DNA from 2 places in the Faecalibacterium sp. Marseille-Q4137 genome. Region 1 is predicted to be linked to the other one. Evidence: predicted binding sites of a transcription regulator. Region 1 holds the regulator's gene; the other holds the start of a gene.
What was found. The regulator Rex, encoded in region 1, represses fermentation and respiration genes when NADH is low (regulators of the CRP and FNR family bind a similar motif). The targets are predictions, from matches to a motif close to ATTGTTAANNNNTTAACAAT.
Positions count from the first base shown of each region.

Region 2: fucO (lactaldehyde reductase) is a predicted target of Rex. The motif match lies at 10,450-10,469, and genes of this name have one in related genera.

Region 1 covers NZ_JAFREK010000005.1:24,262-36,339, forward strand. Annotated here, with positions in the region: gene ffh (signal recognition particle protein) at 1-1,082, opposite strand, end outside; gene J3353_RS03415 (sigma factor-like helix-turn-helix DNA-binding protein) at 1,114-1,497, opposite strand; gene J3353_RS03420 (pyridoxal-phosphate dependent enzyme) at 1,794-2,705, shown strand; gene J3353_RS03425 (MATE family efflux transporter) at 2,723-4,051, shown strand; gene J3353_RS03430 (ClpP family protease) at 4,083-4,769, opposite strand; gene J3353_RS03435 (redox-sensing transcriptional repressor Rex) at 5,023-5,664, shown strand; gene J3353_RS03440 (thymidine kinase) at 5,757-6,365, shown strand; gene J3353_RS03445 (ABC transporter substrate-binding protein) at 6,908-8,278, shown strand; gene J3353_RS03450 (carbohydrate ABC transporter permease) at 8,443-9,369, shown strand; gene J3353_RS03455 (carbohydrate ABC transporter permease) at 9,381-10,238, shown strand; gene J3353_RS03460 (helix-turn-helix domain-containing protein) at 10,318-11,133, opposite strand; gene J3353_RS03465 (glycoside hydrolase family 28 protein) at 11,233-12,078, shown strand, end outside.
Region 2 covers NZ_JAFREK010000013.1:39,691-51,768, forward strand. Annotated here, with positions in the region: gene J3353_RS07065 (RluA family pseudouridine synthase) at 1-935, shown strand, start outside; gene J3353_RS07070 (hypothetical protein) at 998-1,624, opposite strand; gene J3353_RS07075 (N-acetyltransferase) at 1,778-2,275, opposite strand; gene J3353_RS07080 (alpha-hydroxy-acid oxidizing protein) at 2,412-3,431, opposite strand; tRNA gene J3353_RS07085 (tRNA-Ser) at 3,697-3,788, shown strand; gene J3353_RS07090 (gamma-glutamyl-gamma-aminobutyrate hydrolase family protein) at 3,956-4,639, shown strand; gene J3353_RS07095 (hypothetical protein) at 4,721-5,593, shown strand; gene J3353_RS07100 (hypothetical protein) at 5,643-6,518, opposite strand; gene J3353_RS07105 (calcium/sodium antiporter) at 6,824-7,789, opposite strand; gene J3353_RS07110 (putative ABC transporter permease) at 7,865-9,163, opposite strand; gene fucO (lactaldehyde reductase) at 9,234-10,382, opposite strand; gene J3353_RS07120 (GntR family transcriptional regulator) at 10,676-11,335, opposite strand; gene J3353_RS07125 (Fur family transcriptional regulator) at 11,629-12,078, shown strand, end outside.

The DNA of each region.
Region 1 (12,078 bases):
GCATCAATGCCGGACATGCCGGGCATCATGCTCAGCATGGCACCTGCACCGCCCATCTTGCGGATCTGCGCAAACTGGGCCAGCATGTCGTTCATATCGAACTTGTTTTCCATCATCCGCCGGGCGGTCTCTTCTGCGGCCTTTTCATCGGCGGCATCCTGCGCCTTCTCAATGAGGCTCAGCACATCGCCCATGCCCAGGATGCGGCTGGCCATGCGGGAGGGATGGAACACTTCCAGATCGTCCAGCTTTTCGCCAGTGCCCTGGAACTTGATGGGCTTGCCGGTAACGCTCAGCACCGAAAGTGCCGCGCCGCCGCGGGTATCGCCATCGGTCTTGGTCAGGATGATGCCGTCGATGCCCACCGTCTCGTTGAAGGTCTTGGCAACATTCACAGCGTCCTGGCCTGCCATGGCATCTACCACCAGCAGCGTCTCGTCCACGGGGACAGCTTCCTTGATCTGCACGAGCTCCTGCATCAGGACCTCGTCGATCTGCAGACGGCCGGCGGTATCCAGGATCACGATGTCGTTGCCGTAATCCCTGGCGTGGGCCAGCGCCTTGCGGGCGATCTCCGGGGGCTTGGCACCCGGCAGCGTGAACACGGGTGCACCGGCCTGCCCGCCCACCACCTGCAGCTGATCAATAGCGGCGGGGCGGTAGATATCGCAGGCCACCAGCATGGGGCGGCGGCCCTGCTTGATGAAGTATTTGGCAAGCTTGGCTGCGTGGGTCGTTTTACCGTTGCCCTGCAGGCCGCAGAGCATGATGATGGTCTGACCCTTGTTCTTGACGATCAGGCGGGGGGCTTCCTCGCCGCCCATCAGGGCAACGAGCTCCTCGTTGACGATCTTGACCACCTGCTGGGCGGGGGTCAGGCTCTCCATGACCTCCTGACCCATGGCGCGCTCGGAGACCTTGGCACAGAAATCCTTGGCAACCTTGTAGTTGACATCGGCTTCCAGCAGGGCCATCCGCACCTCGCGCATGGCGGCTTTGATATCGGCCTCGGTCAGCTTGCCGTGGCCGCGCAGCTTTTTGAACACACCGGCAAGGCGGTCGGTCAAAGATTCAAATGCCATGTTCGGTGCTCCTCTCAAAATAGTAATGGTGTCAGCTCTCGTTGACTTCGTCGATGGAGCGGATCAGCCCCAGCATCTTGTTCAGCGTTGCTGCATACTCAGTGGTGGTGAGCCTGGCATAGGGGCCGGTGCACTCGAACCGCGCGTCAATGACCAGCTGTTCCAGTTCCTCCAGCTTTTCCTGCACCCGGCGGTAGCGGCCTGCAAAGCCGACCTTTGCTTCCAGCTCTTTCAGGGTGGTCTCGCCATGCTTGATGGCATCCCGTGCGCCCTGACGGGTGATCCCAAAGTTTTCCCCGATCTCACTGAGGGAGAGGTCATCGTTGTAATACTGGTTCAGCATCTCGCGCTGCTTGGGCGTGAGCACCTCGCCATAAAAATCGAGCAGATAGCCCATTTCAAAGTCTTTTGCCATGATGCGTTCTGCCCTGACCTCCGTTTGTTGTAAAGTTCATTTGCTTTACATACGGAGTATAGCAGACATTCTTTTCCTTGTCAAGGCTTTTTTCCATCACTCTGCTGATTTTTCGGCAGGTTTTTCTCCATTTTGTCCAATTGTGGCTTGACGCTGGGCACAGGATGCGCTACCTTATAGGTATGAAACCTCTCAGTCTAGGCCTGATGGCTTTGCCAGCTCCCCTAACAGGGGAGCCCTTGGCATGGCAGACAGTTCTGTGCTGACTGCTCAGGTTTGCGTAAGGGAGGAATTTCGTGGCAATCTATCCAAACATCTACCAGACCCTGGTCCCCTGTCCGATTGTGGAGCTGCGGGGCTATCTTGCCGCCTGCGGGCTCAAAGGGCGGCTGTATGCTTACCTTGATTATAATGGGCCCACCGGCACGTCCCGCGATTCGGTGGCCGAGGGGATGCTGGCCCTTGCGGCGGAAAAGCACAAGCTGCTCCCGGGCCAGCCCATCATTGAAGCGGCCTCCGGCTCCTTTGCCATGGCGCTGGCCCTTGCCGGGCGGACGGCGGGCCACCCCGTGGTGCTGACCATGCCGGAGGATGCCCCGGCCCTGCGGCAGGAATACCTGCTCCGGCTGGGGGCACAGATCCTGCATTCCCCCGCCCAGCGGGGCCTTGCGGGGGCCCGGGCGCTGGCAGAGACCACCGCCGCCGAAAAGGGCTGGTACTATATGAACTGGCTTGCCAACGACGATAACCCAGAATACCACCGCCGGGTGACCGGCCCCGCCATCGTGCAGGCCATCTCCCGGGAGGGCCGCAGTCTCGTGGACACCATCACCGTCGGCGTGGGCAGCGCGGGCACCATCACCGGCGTAGGCGAGACCATCAAGGCCTGGACCAACGATGTCCGCATCGTGGCCGTGGAACCCTTTGAGAATCAGGCTCTGGGCGGCGGCTTCACCGGCGGGCACGGCATCCCGGATATCGGCTACGGCATCGTGCCGGGCAATTACAACGCCTATGTTGTGGATAATGTAGCCGCCGTTACCAGCACCGATGCCAACCGCACTGCACAGCGGGTCCTTGCCACCGATGCCATTCCCGCCTCCCCTGCCGCCGGTGCAGCCCTCCACGCCGCCGCACAGCTGATTGCCACCGGCACCAGCCGCTCGGCGCTGGCTATCTTCAGCGGACGGCAGGTATTTAATCTATAAAGAAAAGAGAGTTCCAAATGACCAAGGATATGACGACCGGCCCGATCGCACCGCTGCTGGTCAATTTCACCATTCCCCTTGTGCTGGGCAACCTGTTCCAGCTGACCTATAACGCCGTGGACAGCATCATTGTCGGCAAATTCGTGGGCGAGGATGCCCTTGCCGCCGTGGGCACCTCCAACCCGCTGATGACGCTGGCGATTTTGTTCATCAACGGTGTCTGCCTGGGTGCAGGCATCCTTGTCAGCCTGGCGTTCGGTGCAGGCGACACCGAGCTGGTGGAGCGTCAGGTCTCCACCACCGCCATTGCAGGCTCCGTCTTTTCCCTGATGTTCTCGCTGACCTGTGTGATCCTGGCAAATCCGCTGCTCCGTCTGCTGCAGGTGCCAGAAGAGATCCTTCCCATCGCTGTGAACTACCTGCGCATCGTGTTCGGCGGGCTGCTGTTCACCTTCTTCTATAATTTCCTCGCCGCTACCATGCGCGCGCTGGGCGACAGCAAAAGCGCGCTGTACTTCCTGATGATCAGTTCGGTGCTGAACATCGGCGGCGACCTGTTCTTTGTTGAGGTGCTGGATTGGGGCTCCGAGGGCTGTGCCCTTTCCACCTTGCTGAGCGAAGCGCTCTGCTGCGTGCTCTGCCTGATCTATATCCGCTGGAAGGTCCCTGTGTTGCAGCTGGGCAGGCGCTGGTTCATTTTTGACTCCTCGCTGCTGAAAAAGACCATCAGCTACGGCTGGACCAGCGCCATGCAGCAGGCCACCGTTCAGCTGGGCAAGATCGCCATTCAGGCCATCGTGAATACCATGGGTGTCAACGCCATGGCAGCCTTTGCCGCCGCAGGCCGCATCGATGACTTTGCCTATGTGCCCCAGCAGAACATCGGCCATGCCACCACCACCCTGATGGCCCAGAACCGCGGCGCGGGCAAAAAAGAGCGTGTCCGCGCCAGCTTCTTCTGCGGCCTGAAGCTGGAGTTCCTCTACGCCATTTTTATCACCGCTATCTGCTTCTTCTTTGCCGAGCCCATCATCCGGCTCTTCATCACCGATGCCGCCGTGGTGCATCTGGGGGTGCGCTTTTTGAAGCTGGTCTCCCTGTTCTATCTGATGCCCTCGCTGACCAATGGCATCCAGGGCGGCTTCCGCGGCCTGGGCGACCTCAAGATCACCCTGAACAGCAGCACGCTCAACATGGCAGGCCGTGTGGCGGCCGCTGCCGTCTTTGTGCTTCTGATGAAGATGGATATTGAGGCCCTGCCGTACAGCTATGTTGTGGGCTGGTTCCTCATGCTGGTCTATGAAGCCCCCATGATGGTAAAGTATCTGCGGAAGGGTGAGCTGTAAGCCTGACACCGCCCCGGGCAGACCCGTGCTCTCACTCTGCCCGCTCGATCTCCCGGTACAGCCATTCCAGTGCATCAGAGATGCCGCCCAGCTGATCGATGAGCTTCTCCTTTACGGCCTTTTTGCCGTCCAGCATGGTGCCCACGTCCATCACCAGCTCACCGGTGCGGAGCATCAGCTCCGAGTAGCGCGCTGCCGTAATGCCGCTGTGGCCCGCCACAAAGCCGGTGATGCGCTCCTGCATCTGCTCGAACCACCGCATGGTCTGGGGCACGCCCAAAATCATGCCGGAGTGGCGGACCGGGTGCACCGTCATGGTCGCCGTGGGCACGATAAAGCTGCGCCGGGCGCTGACTGCCAGCGGGATGCCGATGGAGTGGCCCCCGCCCAGCACGACCGTGGCACTGGGCTTTGAGATGCTGGCAATGAGCTCTGCCAGCGCCAGCCCGGCCTCCACGTCCCCGCCCACGGTATTGATGAGCACCAGCAGGCCCTCCACAGCGGGGTCCTCCTGCACTGCCACCAGCTGCGGGATCACATGCTCATACTTGGTGGTCTTCTGGCCCTGCGGGGCCTCCACATGGCCCTCGATCTGGCCGATCACGGTCAGGCAGTGGATGGCATGGGGGCCGCGGGTGCGCCACACCGTGCCCAGATCTTCCAGCTGCTCTTTCTCCAGCCGCTGCTGTTCGGTGGTTTCCTTTTCATATTCCGGCATGTTGGCTCCTCCTCAGGGTGTTTTTTTCAGTGTTCCCGGGGATCGAAGCAATATGCGGCGGCTAAGATTTCTTTACTTTGAAAAAAATTGGCCCAGAGGATTTGACATTCTGTCTCATTGCAGTATACTTTATACTAAGAATAAGATTGACAAGTATATATCATTATTGTTCAGAAACTGTCTTAATCGCCGGTGCACCTTGCAGGGCGCAAAGAGACCGGCATTCCCTTTGGATGAAAGGAGAACCATTTCCATGAACAATCCCGGCAAAGCTTCCCTTCCGGTGATCAAGCGCCTGCCCAAGTACTACCGCTACCTGCGGACGCTGAAGAACGACGGTATCACCAGCATCTCCTCCCGCGAGCTGGCCGCCCAGATGGGCACCACGGCCTCTCAGGTGCGGCAGGATTTCAATTGCATCGGCGACGTGAACGGCCGCCAGGGCATCGGCTACTCGGTGGAGAACCTGCTTTCCATCCTGGAGCATCTGTTGTTCGGCAACGGTGACCTGCTGCCCACCATCCTCATCGGCTGCGGCCGGTTGGGCAAGGCAGTCAGCCGCTTCATCACCACCGACACCAACGGCTACAAGCTGATCGCCGCCTTTGACAATTCCCCCAGCGAGGTGGGCAAAGAGATCAACGGTATCCAGATCTTACACGTTGACGAGCTGGAGGCCTTCTGCGCAGAGCATAAGCCTGAGGTGGCTGTGTTCTGTGTGCCCCGCAGCGGTGCGGAGGAGCTCAGCGGCCGGCTGGTCGAACTGGGCATCAAAGGCTTCTGGAACTTCTCCCACTATGACCTGTCGGTGCCCTACCCCGAAGTGGTGGTGGAGAACGTCCACCTGGGCGACAGCCTGATGAGCCTGGGTTACCGCCTGCGCAATCAGGACTGATCTAACATCTATTCATAACGTATCACAGAAAACAGGCAGCCCTCTCCCCCCGAACGAGCAGAGAGGGTTGCCTTTTTATGAGGAGAGCAACTATGGCGAAGCTATACTTCCGATACGGTGCCATGAACAGCGGCAAAAGCACCGCGCTGATGCAGGTGGCCCACAACTACGAAGAGCAGGGGATGCGGGTGCTGATCCTGAAGCCCCAGGTGGATACCAAGGGCGGCGGCGAGCTGGTCAGCCGCCTGGGCGTGCGCCGCAGGGCCGACCTGCTCATTCCGCCCGAGGTGGATGTGTTCGAGGCCGTGCGCGCCGCTTCTGCCGGGGAGCAGCCGCTGGCCTGTGTTCTCTGCGACGAGAGCCAGTTCTTTACCCCGGCACAAGCCGAGCAGCTGTTCATGGTCACGGTAGACCTGAACATCCCGGTCATCTGCTACGGCCTGCGGTCAGACTTCTCCCTCAAGGGCTTCCCCGGCTCCACCCGTCTGCTGGAGCTGGCCCACACCATTGAGGAGATGAAGACCATCTGCACCTGCGGACGCAAGGCCACCTGCAACTGCCGCAAGGTCAATGGGGAGTTCGTCTTTGAGGGCGAGCAGGTCGCCATCGATCTGGAAAACGATGTGCAGTACGTCAGCATGTGCCCCCAGTGCTATTTCAAGGCACGGCGGGCGTTTTACGCCAAACGGAACGCACAGTAAGTGTCGATCTCCGGCAGGCACAGGAGCCCTCTTCTGCGTGAGATCCCAGATCTCCCAAAAGATTTTTACAGTTTTCAGAGCGCTGCCCAGCCGGGCGGCGCTCTTTTTTGCTCGTCCCCTTTTGAAGTGATATATCAGTTGTATCCCACTGCGAACGTTTTTTGCGCAATTGATATATCAGTTTATAAAACAGCGATATCGTCACTTTTTTCACACGTTGTATACAACATTATACCGTCAATTTCGCAACAAGTTACAATATTATTGCAATTTTAGAGGTTCTGCTACACTCTCTCGGCCCGTTTCTATGCAATCTATCCAATTATGCAGATTGCATATTTTTTCGCTCCAAGTTTATTCATTTCGGCAATGCCGTCAAATCGTTGCAAATCACTAGAGCAATATTTGTTCGTTTTTTGTCCGTATCACTTCAATTTACATCTTTCTTTTTCCCATCCCTTTTGTTATCATATTTGTATACAACGAGCCTTGTGCAGAAAGGCCCGCTCGATGTTTTTTGATTTATTAGGAGGAGAACAACAATGAGCAAGGCAATTTCCCGTCGTGATTTCCTGAAGGTCACCGGTGCTGTTGGTGCAGCTGGTCTGCTGGCTGCCTGCGGCGGCAATGGCGGCGCTGCTTCCAGCACCGCTTCTTCCGCAGCCGAGGCTGCTTCCGTGGCTGGCCTGAGCAGCGATCCCGTTACCCTGACCATGAGCTGGTGGGGCGGCGAGTCCCGCCACAACGCTTACCAGGAGGCCCTGAAGGCTTTCTCTGCTGAGCACACCACCATCACCGTCAACCCCACCTTCGCTGCATGGTCCGGCTGGGAGGACACCATGTCCACCAAGTTTGCAGGCGGCGTGGCTGAGGATGTCTGCCAGATCAACTGGAACTGGCTGTACAACTACTCCGGCAACGGCCAGACCTTCCTGGATCTGAACAGCGTCACCGATTACCTGGATATGTCCCAGTGGGACGACGCAAAGCTGGGTGCCTGCAACGTTGCAAATGCACAGCAGTGCGTGCCCATCTCCATGACCGGCCGTATCTTCTACTGGAACATGACCACCTTTAACAAGGCTGGCATCACCGAAGTTCCCGCCACTGAGGATGACCTGTTTGCAGCAGGCAAGGCTTTCCAGGAGAAGCTGGGCGATGATTACTATCCCCTGCACCTGGGCGCATACGACCGTATGATCCTGATGGTGTTCTACCTCGAGTCCAAGTACGGCAAGGACTGGGCAGATCCCACCACCTCTACCCTGAACTACACCGCTGACGAGATCGCCGAGGGCATCGACTTCATCAAGAGCCTGGTCGACGGCCACGTCATCATGCCGCTGCCCACCTACTACGGTGCAAACGGCGACGGTGCTACCCACCAGTCCAACGAGTGGATCACCGGCAAGATCGCTGGCATCTTCGAGTGGGATTCCGCTGCTTCCAAGTATCAGGACGCTCTGGACGAGGAGAACAAGCCCGGCTTCACCGTTGGTGAGGAGATCAAGTTCGGCGATTACAACGGCGGCTTCTCCAAGGTCTCCATGGGCATGGCCATCACCAAGACCTGCAAGAACCCCGCTGAGGCTGCTACCCTGATCGAGTACCTGTGGAACGGCGACGGCGCTGCCATCATGGGCTCCGAGTGCGGCGTCCCCGCTTCCAAGGCTGGTCTGGCTACCGCTCAGGCTGCCGGTAAGATCAACGAGCTGGTCGCCGAGGCAAACGGCAAGGTCATGAGCTTCGTTTCCTGCCAGCTGGATCCCCTGTTCGAGTCTTCCGATCTGAAGGCTACCGGCACCGGCACCTATCAGGAAGTGTTCGATACCGTTGACTACGACAACAAGAGCGGCGCAGATGTCGTTGACGTTCTGCTGGACGGCATGTCTGCTGTTGGCTACACTGTCTGATCTTCTTTGCTGACCTGAGTCAAAATACATATCAGGGGCATCGTCCACCCGTAGGCCCGATGCCCCTTTTTTCTCAGGTACAGGTTACAATTCTCTGACAAATCTGTTGCCAAAGTGTGACATAAGGTTTGTTGCACTGATTTTTACCAAAGGAGGATCCCCGGATGAAAGAAAGCAAAGCGCCCTCTCTCGGGCGTACCCCCGCACAGAAGTTCCTGGATAAGTGGCAGGGTCTGATCTACCTGATCCCCTGGATCATCGGCTTTATCGTGTTCAAGGCCATCCCCTTCGGTCAGTCGCTGTATTACAGCTTCACCGACATGAACTTCTTCAACGGCATCCACCAGTATGGCGTGATGAACTACGTCACCGCCTTCTCTGATGCCAAGGTCACCAAGGCTCTGGTCACCACCTTCAAGTACGCATTCATCACCGTGCCCCTGAAGCTGATCTTTGCTCTGTTCATCGCATACATCCTGAACTTCAAGATCGCCTGCGTGAACCTGTTCCGTACCGTTTACTACATCCCGTCCATTCTGGGCGGCTCCGTTGCCATCGCCGTGCTGTGGAAGGCCGTTTTCCGTGATGATGGTCTGGTCAACACCATCATCCGCGCCATCACCTTCGGCCACGCACAGGGCCCCTCCTGGCTGAGCGACCCCAACTATGCGCTGTGGATCATCTGCTTCCTGCGCATCTGGCAGTTCGGCTCCGCCATGGTGCTGTTCCTGGCCGCCCTGAAGGGCGTGCCTGCAGACCTGTACGAGGCTGCCACCATTGATGGTGCCGGTAAGTGGAAGCAGTTCTTCTCCATCACTGTTCCCATGATCACCCCCATCATCTTCTACAACCTGGTCACTCAGATCTGCCAGGCTTTCCAGGAGTTCAACGGCCCCTTCATCATCACCAACGGCGGCCCGCGCAACTCCACCACCCTGATCTCCATTCTGGTTTACAACTACGCCTTCAAGTCCAACCAGATGGGCATGGCTTCCGCTCTGGCCTGGATCATGTTCGTGATCGTCTGCATCCTCACGATCATCGCCTTCACCAGCCAGAAGAAGTGGGTCTACTACTCGGATGAAAGGTAAGGTGTGACAGTATGGGAATGAAAGCATCCAACGCCATCGCGACGTTTTTTAAGTATCTTGTCCTGATCCTGGTGGGCCTGATCATGATCTATCCCCTGCTGTGGATGGTCAGCGCTACCTTTAAGGACAACAGCGAGATCTTTGCAGGCATCGGCCTGTGGATCAAGAACCCCACCCTGGAGGGCTACAAGAACGCGCTGAACAACTTCGGCGGTTCCATCAACATCCTGCAGGCCATGCTGAACACTTATTCTTATGTTCTGCCCAAGGTCATCTGCACGGTGGTCTCCTCCTGCATTGCAGCCTACGGCTTTGGCCGTTTCGACTTCCCGGGCCGGAAGATCCTGTTCAGCATCATGCTGGCCACCCTGTTCCTGCCTCAGGTCGTTCTGAACGTTCCTCAGTTCCTGCTGTACACCAAGTTCGGCTGGGTCAACAGCCCGTTCTATCTGGCCATCTGGGTCCACACTGCATTTGCAACTGAGACCTACTTTGTTTACCAGCTGGTGCAGTTCATGCGCAATGTCCCGCGCGATCTGGACGAGGCTGCCGCCATTGATGGCTGCAACTCCTTCCAGACCCTGTACAAGGTCATTGTCCCCATGCTGATGCCCGCTCTGGTATCCTGCGCACTGTTCCAGTTCATGTGGAGCTGCAACGACTTCATGGGCCCCCTGCTTTACGTGCAGACCCCTGCAAAGTACCCCATGTCCCTGTTCGTCAAGCTGTCCATGGACGGTGATACCGGCTTTGCCTGGAACCGTATCCTGGCCCTGTCCCTGATCTCCATCCTGCCGCAGCTGATCGTTTTCTTCTGTGCACAGGATCAGTTCGTCGAAGGTATCTCCGCCGGTGCTGTCAAGGGCTAAGCACCCCCTCTGCGGACAGAACCATTGACTTTCGATGAATAAGCAACGCCCCCTGTGCGCAGCACAGGGGGCGTTGTTCTTATCCGCGGTGGCTCTTGCGGTATTGCAGCGGCCCCGTTCCCATCGTCTCGCGGAACACGCGGCGGAAATGGGCGGCGGAGGCAAAGCCGGTCTGCTCGGCCACCGCGCTGATGTTCAGGTCGGTGCTCTCCAGCAGGCGCTGGGCAACCTCGATGCGGCGGCCATTGATGTAATCCACAATGGACTGGCCCGTGACCCGCCGGAACAGCCGGCTCAGGTAATAGGGCGACAGGTAGAACCGCGCAGCCACATCTGTCAGGGAGAATTTCTGCTGGTAGTTGGCTGCAAGGTAAGCGCAGATCTGTTCCACCGTCTCGTTGCGGGGGCGGATGTCCTGCTTTTCACTGCGGCACTCCTGCTCCACATAGTGCAGGATGAGGGTAAGATAGATCATGCCGGGGCTTTCCGGCTCGCTCTCGGCGCTCTGCATCATGCCCAACAGGGTGCGCAGGCGGCCTGACCACTGCACCGGGCCGTACAGGGCCGTTTGTGCTCCCGGCTCGAACAGCGGCATGAAATCCCGCTGCATCAGGTTTTTGAGCACCGGGAGAACGCCCGCGGGGAACCGGCAGCCGAGGAGCTCGGGGGCAATGTGGCCCGCCTGCTGCAGCAGGCCCCCACCGGGGCCCAGCAGCAGCACACAGCCCGGGTTCACCAGCAGGCTCTCGCCGCCCCGCACCAGCGTAAAGCTGCCGCCGGACACCAGAATGATCCGGCAGATCTCCTCCTCCTCGGCCAACTCATACTGGCCGGTCTGGAACCGCAGCGCCTTTGCCGTTACCCGGCCGCTCCATTTTTCCCGTTCCGCTTTCATCCGCACACCCCATTCAACAGTTTCTTTTCCTCAGTGTACCATGCCCGCCACCTGCGGGCAACCCATAAATCTTTCAACATCCAAGGAGGCATCCTGTTTATGAAGCTTTCCCTGATCCGTTCCATGACCCGCAGTGCCGTGTTCGAGCTGGAAAACGGTCTGTGCTATCGTCCGGCGCATCCCTTCACCGTTCAGCTGAACGGCGAGACCGTTTACACCGCCTGCGAGACCAACGTGTTTTCCCTGTTCAGCCTGCTGCCCGGCACCCCCTACACGGTTGCCGTGCAGGCTGAGGGCGAGACTCTGACCCTCGATTTCACCACTGAGGCTGAGACCTTCTTTGTGGACGCATCCCGCTACGGCCTGGTGGCCGACGGCGCCACCGACAACACCGGCAAGCTGCAGGCTGCCCTTTCCACCTGCCCCAAGGGCGGCACGGTGTATGTGCCCGCCGGGCGCTACCGCACCTCCAGCCTGTTTATGAAGAGCTGCACCACCCTCTACCTGGAGAAGGGCGCTGTGCTGCTGGGCGACAACGACCGCACCCACTACCCCATCCTGCCCGGTGTCATCCCCAGTGAGAACGAAGTGGATGAATATTACCTGACCGGCTGGGAGGGCAACCCGCTGGACAGCTTTGCCGGCCTGCTGAACATCACGCAGGTGCACGACGTGGTGGTGACCGGCGAGGGCACGCTGGACTGCGATGCCCAGAACGGCGACTGGTGGATCAACCAGAAGGTCAAGCGGATCGCATGGCGGCCCTGCGCGGTGGCCGCGGTGGACAGTGAGAATGTCTGCCTGCACGGCATCACGGTGCAGAACAGCTACTCCTGGACCATCCACCCCATCTTCGTCAAGCATCTGGATCTGCTGAACTTCAACATCAACAACCCCTACAACGCCCCCAACACCGACGGCATCGACCCCGAGAGCTGCGAGTAC
Region 2 (12,078 bases), on a different contig from region 1:
TAAAATGTCTGGCCCCCACCCGGCTGGACAACTATCTGATGCAGCAGTTCCCGGCGCTGAACCCGGGCCGCCTGAACAAGGCTCTGCGGGAGAACAAGATCAAGCTGAACGGCAAAAAGCAGCCCCTTTCCACCCGCGTGATGGCGGGCGACGAGATCAAGCTGTTCATCCTGGACGAGGTGCTGGATGCCGACAAGCGGGTGGAAGGCCCGGCGTGGAAGAACGCCCGCGGCCCGGCACAGGTCATCTACGACTGCCCGCAGATCCTTGTGGTGAACAAGCCTGCTGGCCTTGCCGTGGACGGCCCCGAGGACGACACCCTGCTCAACCGTGCTCTGCTCTACCTCAACCAGCAGGGTGAGTACAAGGAGAACGATCTGTACACTCCGGCCCTCTGCCACCGGCTGGACACCGGCACCAGCGGTCTGGTCATCATCGCCAAGACCCCCGAGGCCGAGCAGCTGTTCCTTGAGGTCATCAAGAACCGCGAGGTCAAAAAGACCTACCTCTGCGTCACCTTTGGCCGCCCCACCCCGCCGGACGGCACCCTGGGCGGCTACCTGCTCAAGGATGCAGACCGGGGCATCGTGAAGATCGTGCCCGACAAGCAGCCCGGTGCCAAGGACGTGGAAACCCAGTATGAGACCGTTGCCGTCTCCGGCCGTCTGGCCCTGCTCAAGGTCCGGCTCATCACCGGCCGCACCCACCAGATCCGTGCCCACATGGCAAGCATCGGCTGCCCCATCCTGGGCGACAGCAAGTACGGCAACAACACCGCCAACCGGGAGCTTAAGCTGAAGTATCAGGCCCTCTGCGCCTGGGAGCTGGTCCTCCCCCGCTTCACCTCCCCCGACTTCGTCGACCTCTCCGGCAAGACCTTCCGCGCACCGAAGCCCTGGTATTACCAGCAGGTGCTGGATGGAACGTTGAAGTAAGTTTCCTCCGCAGCCCAAAACGGCATCTCTCCATTTGATTGGAAAGATGCCGTTTTTCTTACTTATTTGCTTGAAAAATACTCATCACAGAATGCAAACCAAAGTTTTTCATAATCCTCATGCTTTACCTCAATCAATTGATACGGAGATACAATATTCCGTTTGATAGCTTCTGCTGCAAAATCTCTGACATAATCGCCAGCCTCTGTATAAAATCCATACACATTTTGGATTCCTTTTTCAGCTGCCACAAACAATCGTGTATGACCATCCACGGAAACATTATGGCCTTCCCAATTCACAAGCGGAATTATCAAGTCTTCTTCTGTATGAACAAAGTCACTTACAGCTTGCTTTTTGATTTCATCCACATAAAACTGTGAAGGCTGAATCTCTGCCATAGGAATCTTCACTAGTTCTACCGCAGGGTATGTTTTCACCAGATTATTTGTTTCGTCCCAAAAATTCGTAATATGTTCGGCATAAAATCGAAATTCATCTATCACAGCTTCATAGAAATTCGAGTTCTTTCCTCTTATAATCGCATCTGTTTTCGACACAATTTCCACTTCATACGGGTCATCTCCAACAAGAAATGCTCCATGTTGATTCAGAACTTTTTTCAAAAATCGATCATCCAGATATGTGTTTACTCGATTTACTCCAGGCATATATTCTTTTTGCTTCATCGTTTTATATTTCATCCTTTTATCTTATCGGCCCCACCGATTTCCCGAACCACCAGCTTCATCTTACCATAGTTTCTGTTCTGTGGCAACAAAACGCGGCACCTCTCCGTACAACCGGAAAGATACCGCTTTTCTTGTTCCTATATGTTCAAATCAGAAGTCCTTATCCTTCCGAATCTCGAACTCCATGCCGTGGATATTTTCCTTCCGCACAACATCATACTCGTAGCCCGGGAAGTCTTTGCGAATCGTAACTGTGTTCAGGCAGTCATAACCCAATTTCCGATACAACCGGATAGCCGCTTCATTGCGAGCGGCGGCTTCGATGTAAAGGGAAACCGAATACTGCTTCACGATTTCTTCCAGCTGGTGAATCGCTTCGCTGCCAAAACCGTGGCCCTGCCATTCCGGCAGGATGAACAAATCTTCCAGCCAGTCCATTTTACCGCCGCGGCTTCCCAGATGGGCAAAGCCCACATTGACGGCATCGTTCTGGATAAAATAAATCATATGGCCCGGTTTTGTCCAGTTCTGCAAATCTTCCAGCGCTTCCGCTTCGCTCTGGTCATAATGACTGTGTGCTTTCCAGAAGCCCTGAATGAGTGGGATGATTTGTGCTTCTTCGTTCGTGTACTGCTTTAGTGTAATCATAACAGAATCCTCTTATTGTATCAGGCCTCCACCTTTTCCACGCTCCACCAGCTCCATCATATCATAGTTTCTGTTTCAGAGCAACCAAAAAACGGCACCACAGTTTTCAGCTGTGATGCCGCTTTCATTTTACCTATCAGATCCTCACCATATCCCGGGTGATCTCGGCCAGAGAGTGTGCGCCGCACATCTGCATGGTATCGGCCAGCTCGGCGGCAATTTTGTCGATGTAGCACTTCACGCCTTCCTCGCCGCCGCCGTAGACTGCGGTGACAAAGGGACGGCAGATGAGCACAGCGTCAGCACCCAGAGCCAGCGCCTTGAACACATCCACGCCGGAGCGGATGCCGCCATCCACCAGAATCTTCACACCGCTGCCCTTGAGGGCCTCTGCGATCTCCGGCAGGACCTCGGCGGTGGCGGGGCACTGATCCAGCACACGACCGCCGTGGTTGGAGACCACGATAGCAGCAGCACCGGCTTCCTTGGCCTTGAGGGCACCCTTGACGGTCATCACGCCCTTGACGATGAAGGGGCGCTCGGCCAGCTTGACGATCTCGGCCAGCTCGGCAACGCTCTTGCTGCCGGCGGGCGGGGTCATATTCTTCAGGAAGGGCAGACCGGCGGCATCCACGTCCATGGCAACGGCAAAGCAGCCGCTGGCCTTGGCCTGCTCCATCTTGGCCTTGACAGTGTCGATGTTCCAGGGCTTGATGGTGGGCACACCGCAACCGCCTGCAGCGCCAATGGCCTTGGTGGCCATAGTCATCACGTCGGGGTTGGTGCCGTCACCCGTAAAGGCGGCAATGCCGTTTTCGGCACAGGCGCGCACCAGCACGTCATTGTAGGTCATATCGGTGTAGGTGTCGGAATAGTGGAGGTTCACCGCACCCACAGGGCCTGCAAAGAAGGGATACCTGAAGGTTTTGCCAAACAGCTCCACACCGGTGTCGGGGGTGCTGTTCTCGCACAGGGTGTCCATGTTCACCCGGATCTCCGCCCACTTATTATAATTGCGGATGGCCGTATCGCCCACGCCCTTGGCACCGGGGCCGGGGATCTGGTTTTTGCAGGCCACACCGTTGCACACGGGGCAGGCCTTGCAGTACTGCCCGATGCACTGGCGGGCATTGTTCAAAACATCAGCGTAATTCATATCGCATCCTCCTGTTCAGGTTCCCTTTTTCGAGCGGAACCTGCAAATTCCAACCGTTCTCTGCCCACATCATAGTCCGTTTTTATGGGTTCGTCAAGGGGATCATCGGGTTCTGCTTTTTTAAACGAAAAAACGTATGGCGTAGAAACGTTGATTTTTAGATTTTTCAAATTTTTTCAAAAAAATCCTTGACAAAAGTCATCCTTTCAGGTATTATAGTGGAGCGCTGAGGGCCACGGCCCGAAACGCTGAAAACTGAAGATGTGGAAAGATGGCTGAGTTGGTCTAAGGCGCACGACTGGAAATCGTGTAACGTGTCAAAAGCGTTCTGGGGTTCGAATCCCCATCTTTCCGCCAGAAACCCCGGAACGAATGTTCCGGGGTTTTTCTGTTGTCCAAGCCTCTCAGTCCCGCTTCGCTCGCCGGCTCCTATGATCGGAGAGCCCCTGGCATAACGGACAGCTTCCATCTGACTGAGCAAAGTTTCTAATAACGTAAAAAGTAACGTAAAGGGAGTTTTTACAATGTCTGCTATTACGATTGCAATGCCGCGCATGGTGCCGAACCAGCTGCTGGCGGAGGCCCATGCAAAATATCCCGAAAGCCTTGCCCGGGCCGGGGCAGAGATGCGCTGGATCGAGCTGGACGACCCCGAAAAGGCCGTGCAGGATGCGCTGGCCTGTGACGGCCTGCTGCTGCCGGGCGGCGGCGATATCGACCCCAAATTCTATGGGCAGGAGCGCATCCCCGCCTGCGGCGAGCCCAACGTCCTGCGAGATACCGCCGAGCCGCTGCTGCTGCGCGCCTTCCTTGCCGCCGACAAGCCGGTGCTGGCCATCTGCCGGGGCATCCAGCTGATGAATGTTGCGCTGGGCGGCGATCTGTATCAGGACATCAAACCCTTTGCGCACGTCCCCCACAACGACCATTGGGGCAAGATCCACACCGTCACCGTGCGGCGGGATACCCTGCTCTCCCGCATTCTGGGGCAGGATACCGTTCTGGTCAACAGCCAGCACCATCAGGCGGTGGACAAGGTCGCCCCCGGCCTTGTGCTGTCGGCCCTGAGCGAGGACGGCATCGTGGAGGGCATTGAGAAGCCGGACGCAAAGTTCTGCCTGGGCGTGCAGTGGCACCCTGAGTGGCTCAGCGCTGCCGACCCCGCCATGCAGGGGATCTTTGATGCCTTTGTGGCAGCCTGCAAATAAATTATAAAAAAATCAAAGTCAACTTGAACGATTTTCAAGCTCTGGATCGTATTCCTTATAAAGAGAACAGGAGGTTCTGCCATGAAATCTTCCAAAAAGCGTTCCCGCGCCGTGGTCACGGTAGTGGCCTGCATTCTGGCGGTGTGTCTGGTGGCTGCGCTGGTCCTTTTCAGTCTGGTCAACAGCAAAGTCCGTGCCTTACAAAAGGGTGCGGCCTTTGAGTTCAGCTATAACATCACCGCACAGGACAGTGCCAGTACCCCGGCCCTGTACAATATTCTGAAACAGGTGGGTGCAACCTCCGGCGATGTGGCCGGGCTGTATTCGCCGGGGCAGCTGCAATTGTACCTGTACCCCTCCGGCGGGCTTGCCCGCGCCGAGACCGGCGGCACCGACTTTTTCACCGACCTCTATATTGATGCCAACGACACCTACTTCGATGCCGGGCGGCTCTACCGCACCCTGCGGGATTCCATCGCGGACAGCGCGCCGCTGGTGGGTGCGTTCCTGCCGGAGTGGTCTCTGCCCAACTACATCACGCAGGCCCAGCTGGCAAAGATCCTCGGCGTACCCAACACGCAGGTGGCCATGCAGGAGATGTCCGGCTATACCATGACCCTCAGCCGCCAGTGCATCGTCCACCCCGATTATGCCAAGAAGGACTACACCTACTATCAGTTCCCGTCTGAGGGGGAGGACGCGGCTGTCCTTGTGGTGGGCCTGCCGCTGAAGTCCCTGCTCTTCGATGACACCATCCCCGTGGATGTGCATGTGGAGATCCCCGCCCACGGTGTCAACGCAGCCCTGAGCGGCACACTGAAAGCCGGTGTCAACAGCCTTTCGGCTCCCGTCAGTGTCATTTCGGACAGCGACATCGATTCCATCGTCCAGCTCCGGGAACGTCTGGAGCAGTTTGCCGATCTCATCAACACAGCGTTAAAGCGTGTGCAGTAACAAAAAAGCAGAGCCGTGCAGCGTTTGAACTGCACGGCTCTTATCTATCTCAGCGCTTATGCTCAATGTGTTCCTGGATCCATTTGCCGCCATCACCGCTGCCCACCGCACTGTTATAGACAATGCCGGTCAGCTCACTGGTCAGGTCGGACTTCATCTTTTTGTACTCCTGCTCTGCCTGATCCGCAACGCTCTGATCGCGGCCATTCTCCCGCAGGTACTGGCGCAGCTCTTTCAGGATGGCGTTGAACTCCTTGTCACACTCGCCCTGAACACCGGTCAGCTTTGCGGTTTTGGACACCACGATGGAGACCTTCATCCCCAGATTGCGCTCCTCCACCGGGTGGGAGATATACTCATCGTAGGCTTCGTAGATCACGCCGTAGAGCTTGGATTCCGTCTGCTTCTTCAGGTTCTGCAGCTGGCGGATGTAGCTGTCGATCCTGGCATCCACCTCATTCTCCGAAGCAGCGGAGCTGCCGGAGGCATGGCTGCTGCCGGGGGCCTGACTGCTGGCCGCATGGCTGCCGGAAGCCGCAGAGGACGCGGGCACCGAGTGTGCGGCACTGGAACCGGACACTGCGGAGCTCACACTGTCCGCCTTGCCTGCGCTGGCGGCAGAGGAGGCCTCACTGGACGAAGCTGTCTCCGAAGAGGAAATGCCAAGTTCCTCTTCCAGCTGTTCCAAAAAGGACGAAACCGGGGATTCTTCCGTCACCTCACTGCTGACGGCGCTCTCGCTGGAGGCGGCGGCGCTGGAGGGTTCCTCAGCTTCCCCGCCGGACAGAGCGGAGGACGGCACAGAGCTGGCCTGTGCCTCGGACACAGGGGTGCTTTTCCGCATCCCTGTCAGGATCAAAGCAGCTGCCACGGCCACCACAAGAACGATGGCCGCAGCCAGCTGATAAAGCTTCTTTTTCTGCATCTGGTACAAAATTCTCCCACTTCAGATTTCGTTCCCGGCCTTTTGCCGCGCAGGAACAGGTCTATCATATCATCCCCGGGGGAGAATTTCAATGGATAAATCGTGAAAAATGTCGCCTAACTGCCTTTTTATAACCGGATTTCGTCCCATTTCACAGCCTGCCGGAGACGCGGTCAGCCCCTGCTGCGGGGACAGAAAAAAGGCATCCCCGCACTTCACGGACGAGGATGCCTTTCTCAAAACGGTTTTCTGCCCCAAAGCGCCCGTTCCGGCGTGGAGCCGGGCCGGGTCTCCGGCGCAGAGGCTTACATTGCAAACTGGACGGCGCAGAAGGCTGCATAGATGCAGAGCAGCAGCACGCCCTGCCAGCGGGAGAGCCTGCCCTTGAGCAGAGCGGGCACAGTCAGGAGGAGCATGACTGCAAACATCACGGGCAGATCCATGACCAGAGAGGAATTGATGCCCATGATGGTGGAGTTCTGCGGGATGCTGAAGGGCGACACCGTGATGGACATGCCGCTGACCAGCACCAGATTGAACACGTTGGCACCGATAACATTGCCCAGCGAGAGGGAGCCGTGGCCCTTTGCCAGCGAGGTGATCGCCGTGACCAGCTCAGGCAGAGAGGTGCCCAGCGCCACAAAGGTCAGGGCGATGACGGATTCCGGCACACCCAGCGCCTGCGCGATCAGGGTACCGTTGTCCACCAGCAGGTTTGCGCCCACAGCGATCAGGGCCGCGCCGAGGATGAGCAGGCCGATCTCCTTGGCAAAGGACATCTCCTTTTCCGGCTCGTCCTCATCGTCTTCCGGGGCGGGGGCGTTTTTCATCGCCAGCACATTGCAGACCATGTAGGCCACGAACATTGCCAGCAGCACAATGCCGATGGGGCGGCTGAAGTAGCCGGTGGTGTAGGCCACACCCGCATACAGGGCCGCCGCCACAAAGAAGAACAGCACCGGCACCCGCAGGCTCTTGGGGTCCACCTTGCCCGGGCGGACCGCAATGGTGATGGCCGCGATCAGGGCCGCGTTGCAGATGACCGAGCCAATGGCGTTGCCATAGGCGATCTCGCCGTGGCCGGTCATGGCCGAGGTGGTGGAGACCATGACCTCAGGCAGGGTGGTGCCGATGGACACCACCGTGGCACCGATGAGCAGCTCCGGCACCTTGAAGCGGCGGGCGATGCCGGTTGCACCGTCCACGAACCAGTCGCCGCCCTTGATGAGGCAGAGCAGGCCCACGATAAACAATAATACAGGGATCAGCATATAAAATCTCTCCTTTTTAATCCAAAAAGTATTATACCTGTTTTCCCTGCAAAACGCAAGCAAAATCGTGCATTTTTACCCAGCCTTCTCCACCTTTTTGGCGTTGGGGTAGATGCGCTCCATCCGGGCATTGTCAAAATGCTCATCCAGCAGCACATCCACCGCATTGGCCGGAGCCGCGCCGCTGGTGCGGGCATCGTAGCGGGCCAGCGCCAATGCACTGGTCACAAGGTTCACGGCCATGAACACGGCCAGCAGAGCGGTCATCCAGGGGCGGATCCTGCGCTTGACCGCCCTCATCCCCTTTGCCACCAGTGGGTAGCCATAGCGGATCCAGGCCACGGCCGCAATGCCCCAGAAGAAGCAGTACAGCAGGTTGATGCGCCCGCCCAGATTGAACTTGAAGCCGCTGTAATCCCAGAACACGGTGCCAAACAGCAGCTCTGTCACGGCGCTGCACACATACTCATACGCACCGCCCAGGATCACACCGAACCAGAAGATGCGGCTCTCGCTCTTCTGTTCGCCGCCCCGCAGCAGGATGGCGGCCAGCACCAGCGCCAGCCCCCACACCACGCTGAACGGGCCCCAGACCAGGCTGGAACGGCTCATCCAGACCCCGGCGGTGATGCGGCAGAAGATGGTCTCCACCACATCTCCGAGGAAAGCCCCGATGACAAAGAGCCAGAGCAGGTCGGCAAGGGAGAGCTGCTTTTCGGCACTGGTGGTGGGCTCCGGACGAGCCGCAGCAGGGTACGCCCGCTGGATCCGCTTTTCCACGCTGGCGGTAATTTTCTGCCGCAGCCTCTCCGAGCCCCTGCCCAGCTCCCGATTCAGCTGCTCGAGCCTTGGGTGGCGGTTCGCATACCGGCTGACCACCACCATGGCAGAGATCTGGTCCAGGACGGCCAGCGCCATGCCGACCCACACCACAGCGTGGAACAGCAGCGGCGGCAGGTGGGCGCAGAGCCGGAACAGCAGGTCGTTGCCCCAGCGGACTGCCGCCATGCCCAGCAGACCCCACAGCAGGGAGTATTGCAGGCAGACATAGCCGTCCAGATTGAACTTTTTATCGGAGTAGTCCCACCAGCGACGGTGGTGGATCCGTTCCAGCAGTTTGGCGGTCAGCCACTCCACCACCGTGGCATAGATCATGCTGCCGAAAAACAGTGCCGCCAGGCTGGTGCGCTGGTCATTCAGGCCGATGGTGATGAGCACTCCTGCCGTGCCGTACACAAAGCAGAAGGGGCCGGAGGCCACGCCGCGGTTGGTGAACCGGCGGCCCTTTGCGGTTGCAACAACGGTCTCGCCTACCCAGCCTAAAAAGGAATATACCAGATAAATTACACAAAGAGTATAGAAATTCAGGTTCATAGCGCTCCTTTCCCGGAACAAAAAGGGGCCGGGAAGCGGTGTTCCCGACCCTCTTTGTTCAGTTTACGAATTACAGCTGGCTCTTATACAGTGCCTCGATCTCCTCCACGCTGGTATCGCGGGGATTGCCGGGGCGGCAGGCATCTGCAAAAGCAGACTCGGCCAGGAAGTGGATGTCCTCTTCCTTCAGGATGCCCTGCAGGTTTGCGGGGATGCCCACATCCGCGCTCAGTTGCTTGACAGCGGCGATGGTGGCATCGGCGGCCTCGGCATCGTTCATCTCGTCAATGCCCTTCACGCCCATGGCCTTGCCGACCGCGCGGTAGCGCTCCCCGGCAACGGTCTTGTTGTACTCCAGACCCACCGGCAGCAGGATGGCGCAGGCCACGCCGTGGGGGGTATCATACAGAGCGGACAGGCCGTGTGCCATGGAGTGGACGATGCCCAGACCCACATTGGAGAAGCCCATACCGGCGATGTACTGGCCCAGAGCCATGCCCTCGCGGCCCTCCGGGGTGTTCTGCACGGCACCGCGCAGGTTCTCGCTGATGAGCTTGATGGCTTCCAGATGGAACATATCGGAGATGGTGCAGTGGCCCTTGGTGATATAGCCCTCGATGGCGTGGGTCAGAGCGTCCATACCGGTGGCGGCGGTCAGGCCCTTGGGCATGGAGGACATCATATCGGGATCGACCACAGCGATTTCGGGGATATCGTTGGTGTCCACACAGACGAACTTGCGCTTCTTCTCCACATCGGTGATGACGTAGTTGATGGTGACCTCAGCCGCAGTACCGGCGGTGGTGGGCACGGCAATGGTGAACACAGCGTGCTTCTTGGTGGGAGCCACGCCTTCCAGAGAGCGCACATCCGCGAACTCGGGGTTGTTGATGATGATGCCGATGGCCTTTGCGGTATCCATGGAGGAGCCGCCGCCGATGGTCACAATGCAGTCTGCCTCAGCAGCCTTGAAGGCTGCCACGCCGTCCTGCACGTTGGCGATGGTGGGGTTGGGCTTGATCTCGCTGTAAACAGCGTAGGCGAAGTTTGCAGCATCCAGCAGGTCGGTAACTTTCTTGGTCACGCCAAACTTGATCAGGTCGGGGTCAGAGCAGACAAAAGCCTTCTTGTAGCCGCGGGCGGTCAGCTCGGGAACGATGTTCTCAATGGCACCGTGGCCATGGTAGGAAATGGTGTTCAGAACAATGCGGTCAGCCATAATTATTTTCCTCCAAAATCATTCTGCCCGCCTGCCAGCGGGCACTCTCTGTTGTTAAGGATACCACATTGTTAAACAATATTCAATGTACTTTTCTTTTGATTTCTATGAATTTTTTACACTTTCCAGCAAAAGAAAACGCTGTACCACTCCCTCAGTCTCGCATTCGCTCGACAGCTCCCTCTAGGAGGGAGCCTTCACGCGGCGGCCAACGCAAAAGCCTCCCTCTGAGAGGGAGGTGGCATCGCATCAGCGATGCCGGAAGGAGTGATACAGCGTTTTTATCGTTTCATTTACCACAGCCGGATGACCTTGATGACTCCCTCGGCCTTATCGCGGGCCAGCTCAAGGTGATGCTGCAGCGCATCGGCGGCGGTGTTCCAGTTGTCGCTCAGGGCGGCATTCAGAATTTCCAGATGCTCCTCACAGGTCTGATCCTGATTGATCATGCTCACCTTGCCGGTCATAATGCGGAAACGGGTGTTCAGACCGGTGATGCGGTCATAGCCAGAGCGCAGATATTTGTTGGGCAGGCTGCTCATCAGCAGCTCGTGGAAATCATCATCGGATTTGCAGAAGTCATCGATCCGCTCGGGGTGGTGCATCAGCTCGGTGTAAGCCTCCAGCTGCTCCCGGGGGATCAGGTTGCCGTAGGTGCGCAGGGCGTAAGGCTCCACCAGCAGGCGCATCTCGAACATGCTGTGCACGTCCTCTTCGGTAATGCCGGAGACCATCAGCCCCTTTTTGGGCAGGATGGTGATCAGCCCCTCCTGCTCCAGGCGGCCCAGCGCGTCACGCATGGGGGTGCGGCTGATGTTGCCCATCTCGGCGCAGAGCTTCTGCTCGTTCAGAAATTCGTTGGGGCGGTACTCGCAGTTTAGAATCTTCGTTTTCAGGTACTGGTAAGCCTGCAGCTTCAGGCTGGTCTTTGACTGGGAATCCATCTCTTTCATTGTTCTATCTCCTAGTTCGCAAGCAGGACCATTCAGGCAGCAATCAGTCGCCCGCCGGACAGCTTGTATCCCTTAAATAATCCAAGTAATCATTAACATTATTATCACATATCCGGACAATGTTTACAAGACTTTTTTGAAAACTTTGGGAGCTTTTCCGTTTTGAACAGATATCATGCATTATTTTGCTATAAATTGAACAGTTTTTTTGTGCTTGTCGCCAGTGTTTCGCTCTTGTTTTGCATCGAAGGATAAATTGTGGTACACTTGACCCAGAAAGGAAGGCTGATACCATGGCAGGTCGCGGGGGGTACAACACCAAAACCCGGCAATTGATCCTGGATTATCTCATCAACAACCGCCAGCACGCGGTCAGTGCATCCAACATTCTGGAACATCTGGAGGCAGAGGGGGCCAGCCCAAATCCCACCACGGTGTACCGGTATCTGGACAAACTGGCAGGCGAGCAGCGCATTATGAAATATGTGGCCGATAAGGGCGAAAAGGCCGTGTTCCAGTATGTGGACGAGGGCCGCCACTGCCGCGAGCACCTGCACCTGAAGTGCGTGCAGTGCGGGCGCATTTATCACCTGGACTGCCACTTTATGGACGAGGTGCGTGCCCATCTGATGGCGGAGCACGGCTTCACCCTGCAGTGCGAGGGCAGCGTTTTGTACGGATTGTGCCGCAGCTGCGCACAAAACAGCCCCCATCCGGGGCAGACCGCACAAAAATGCGAACAC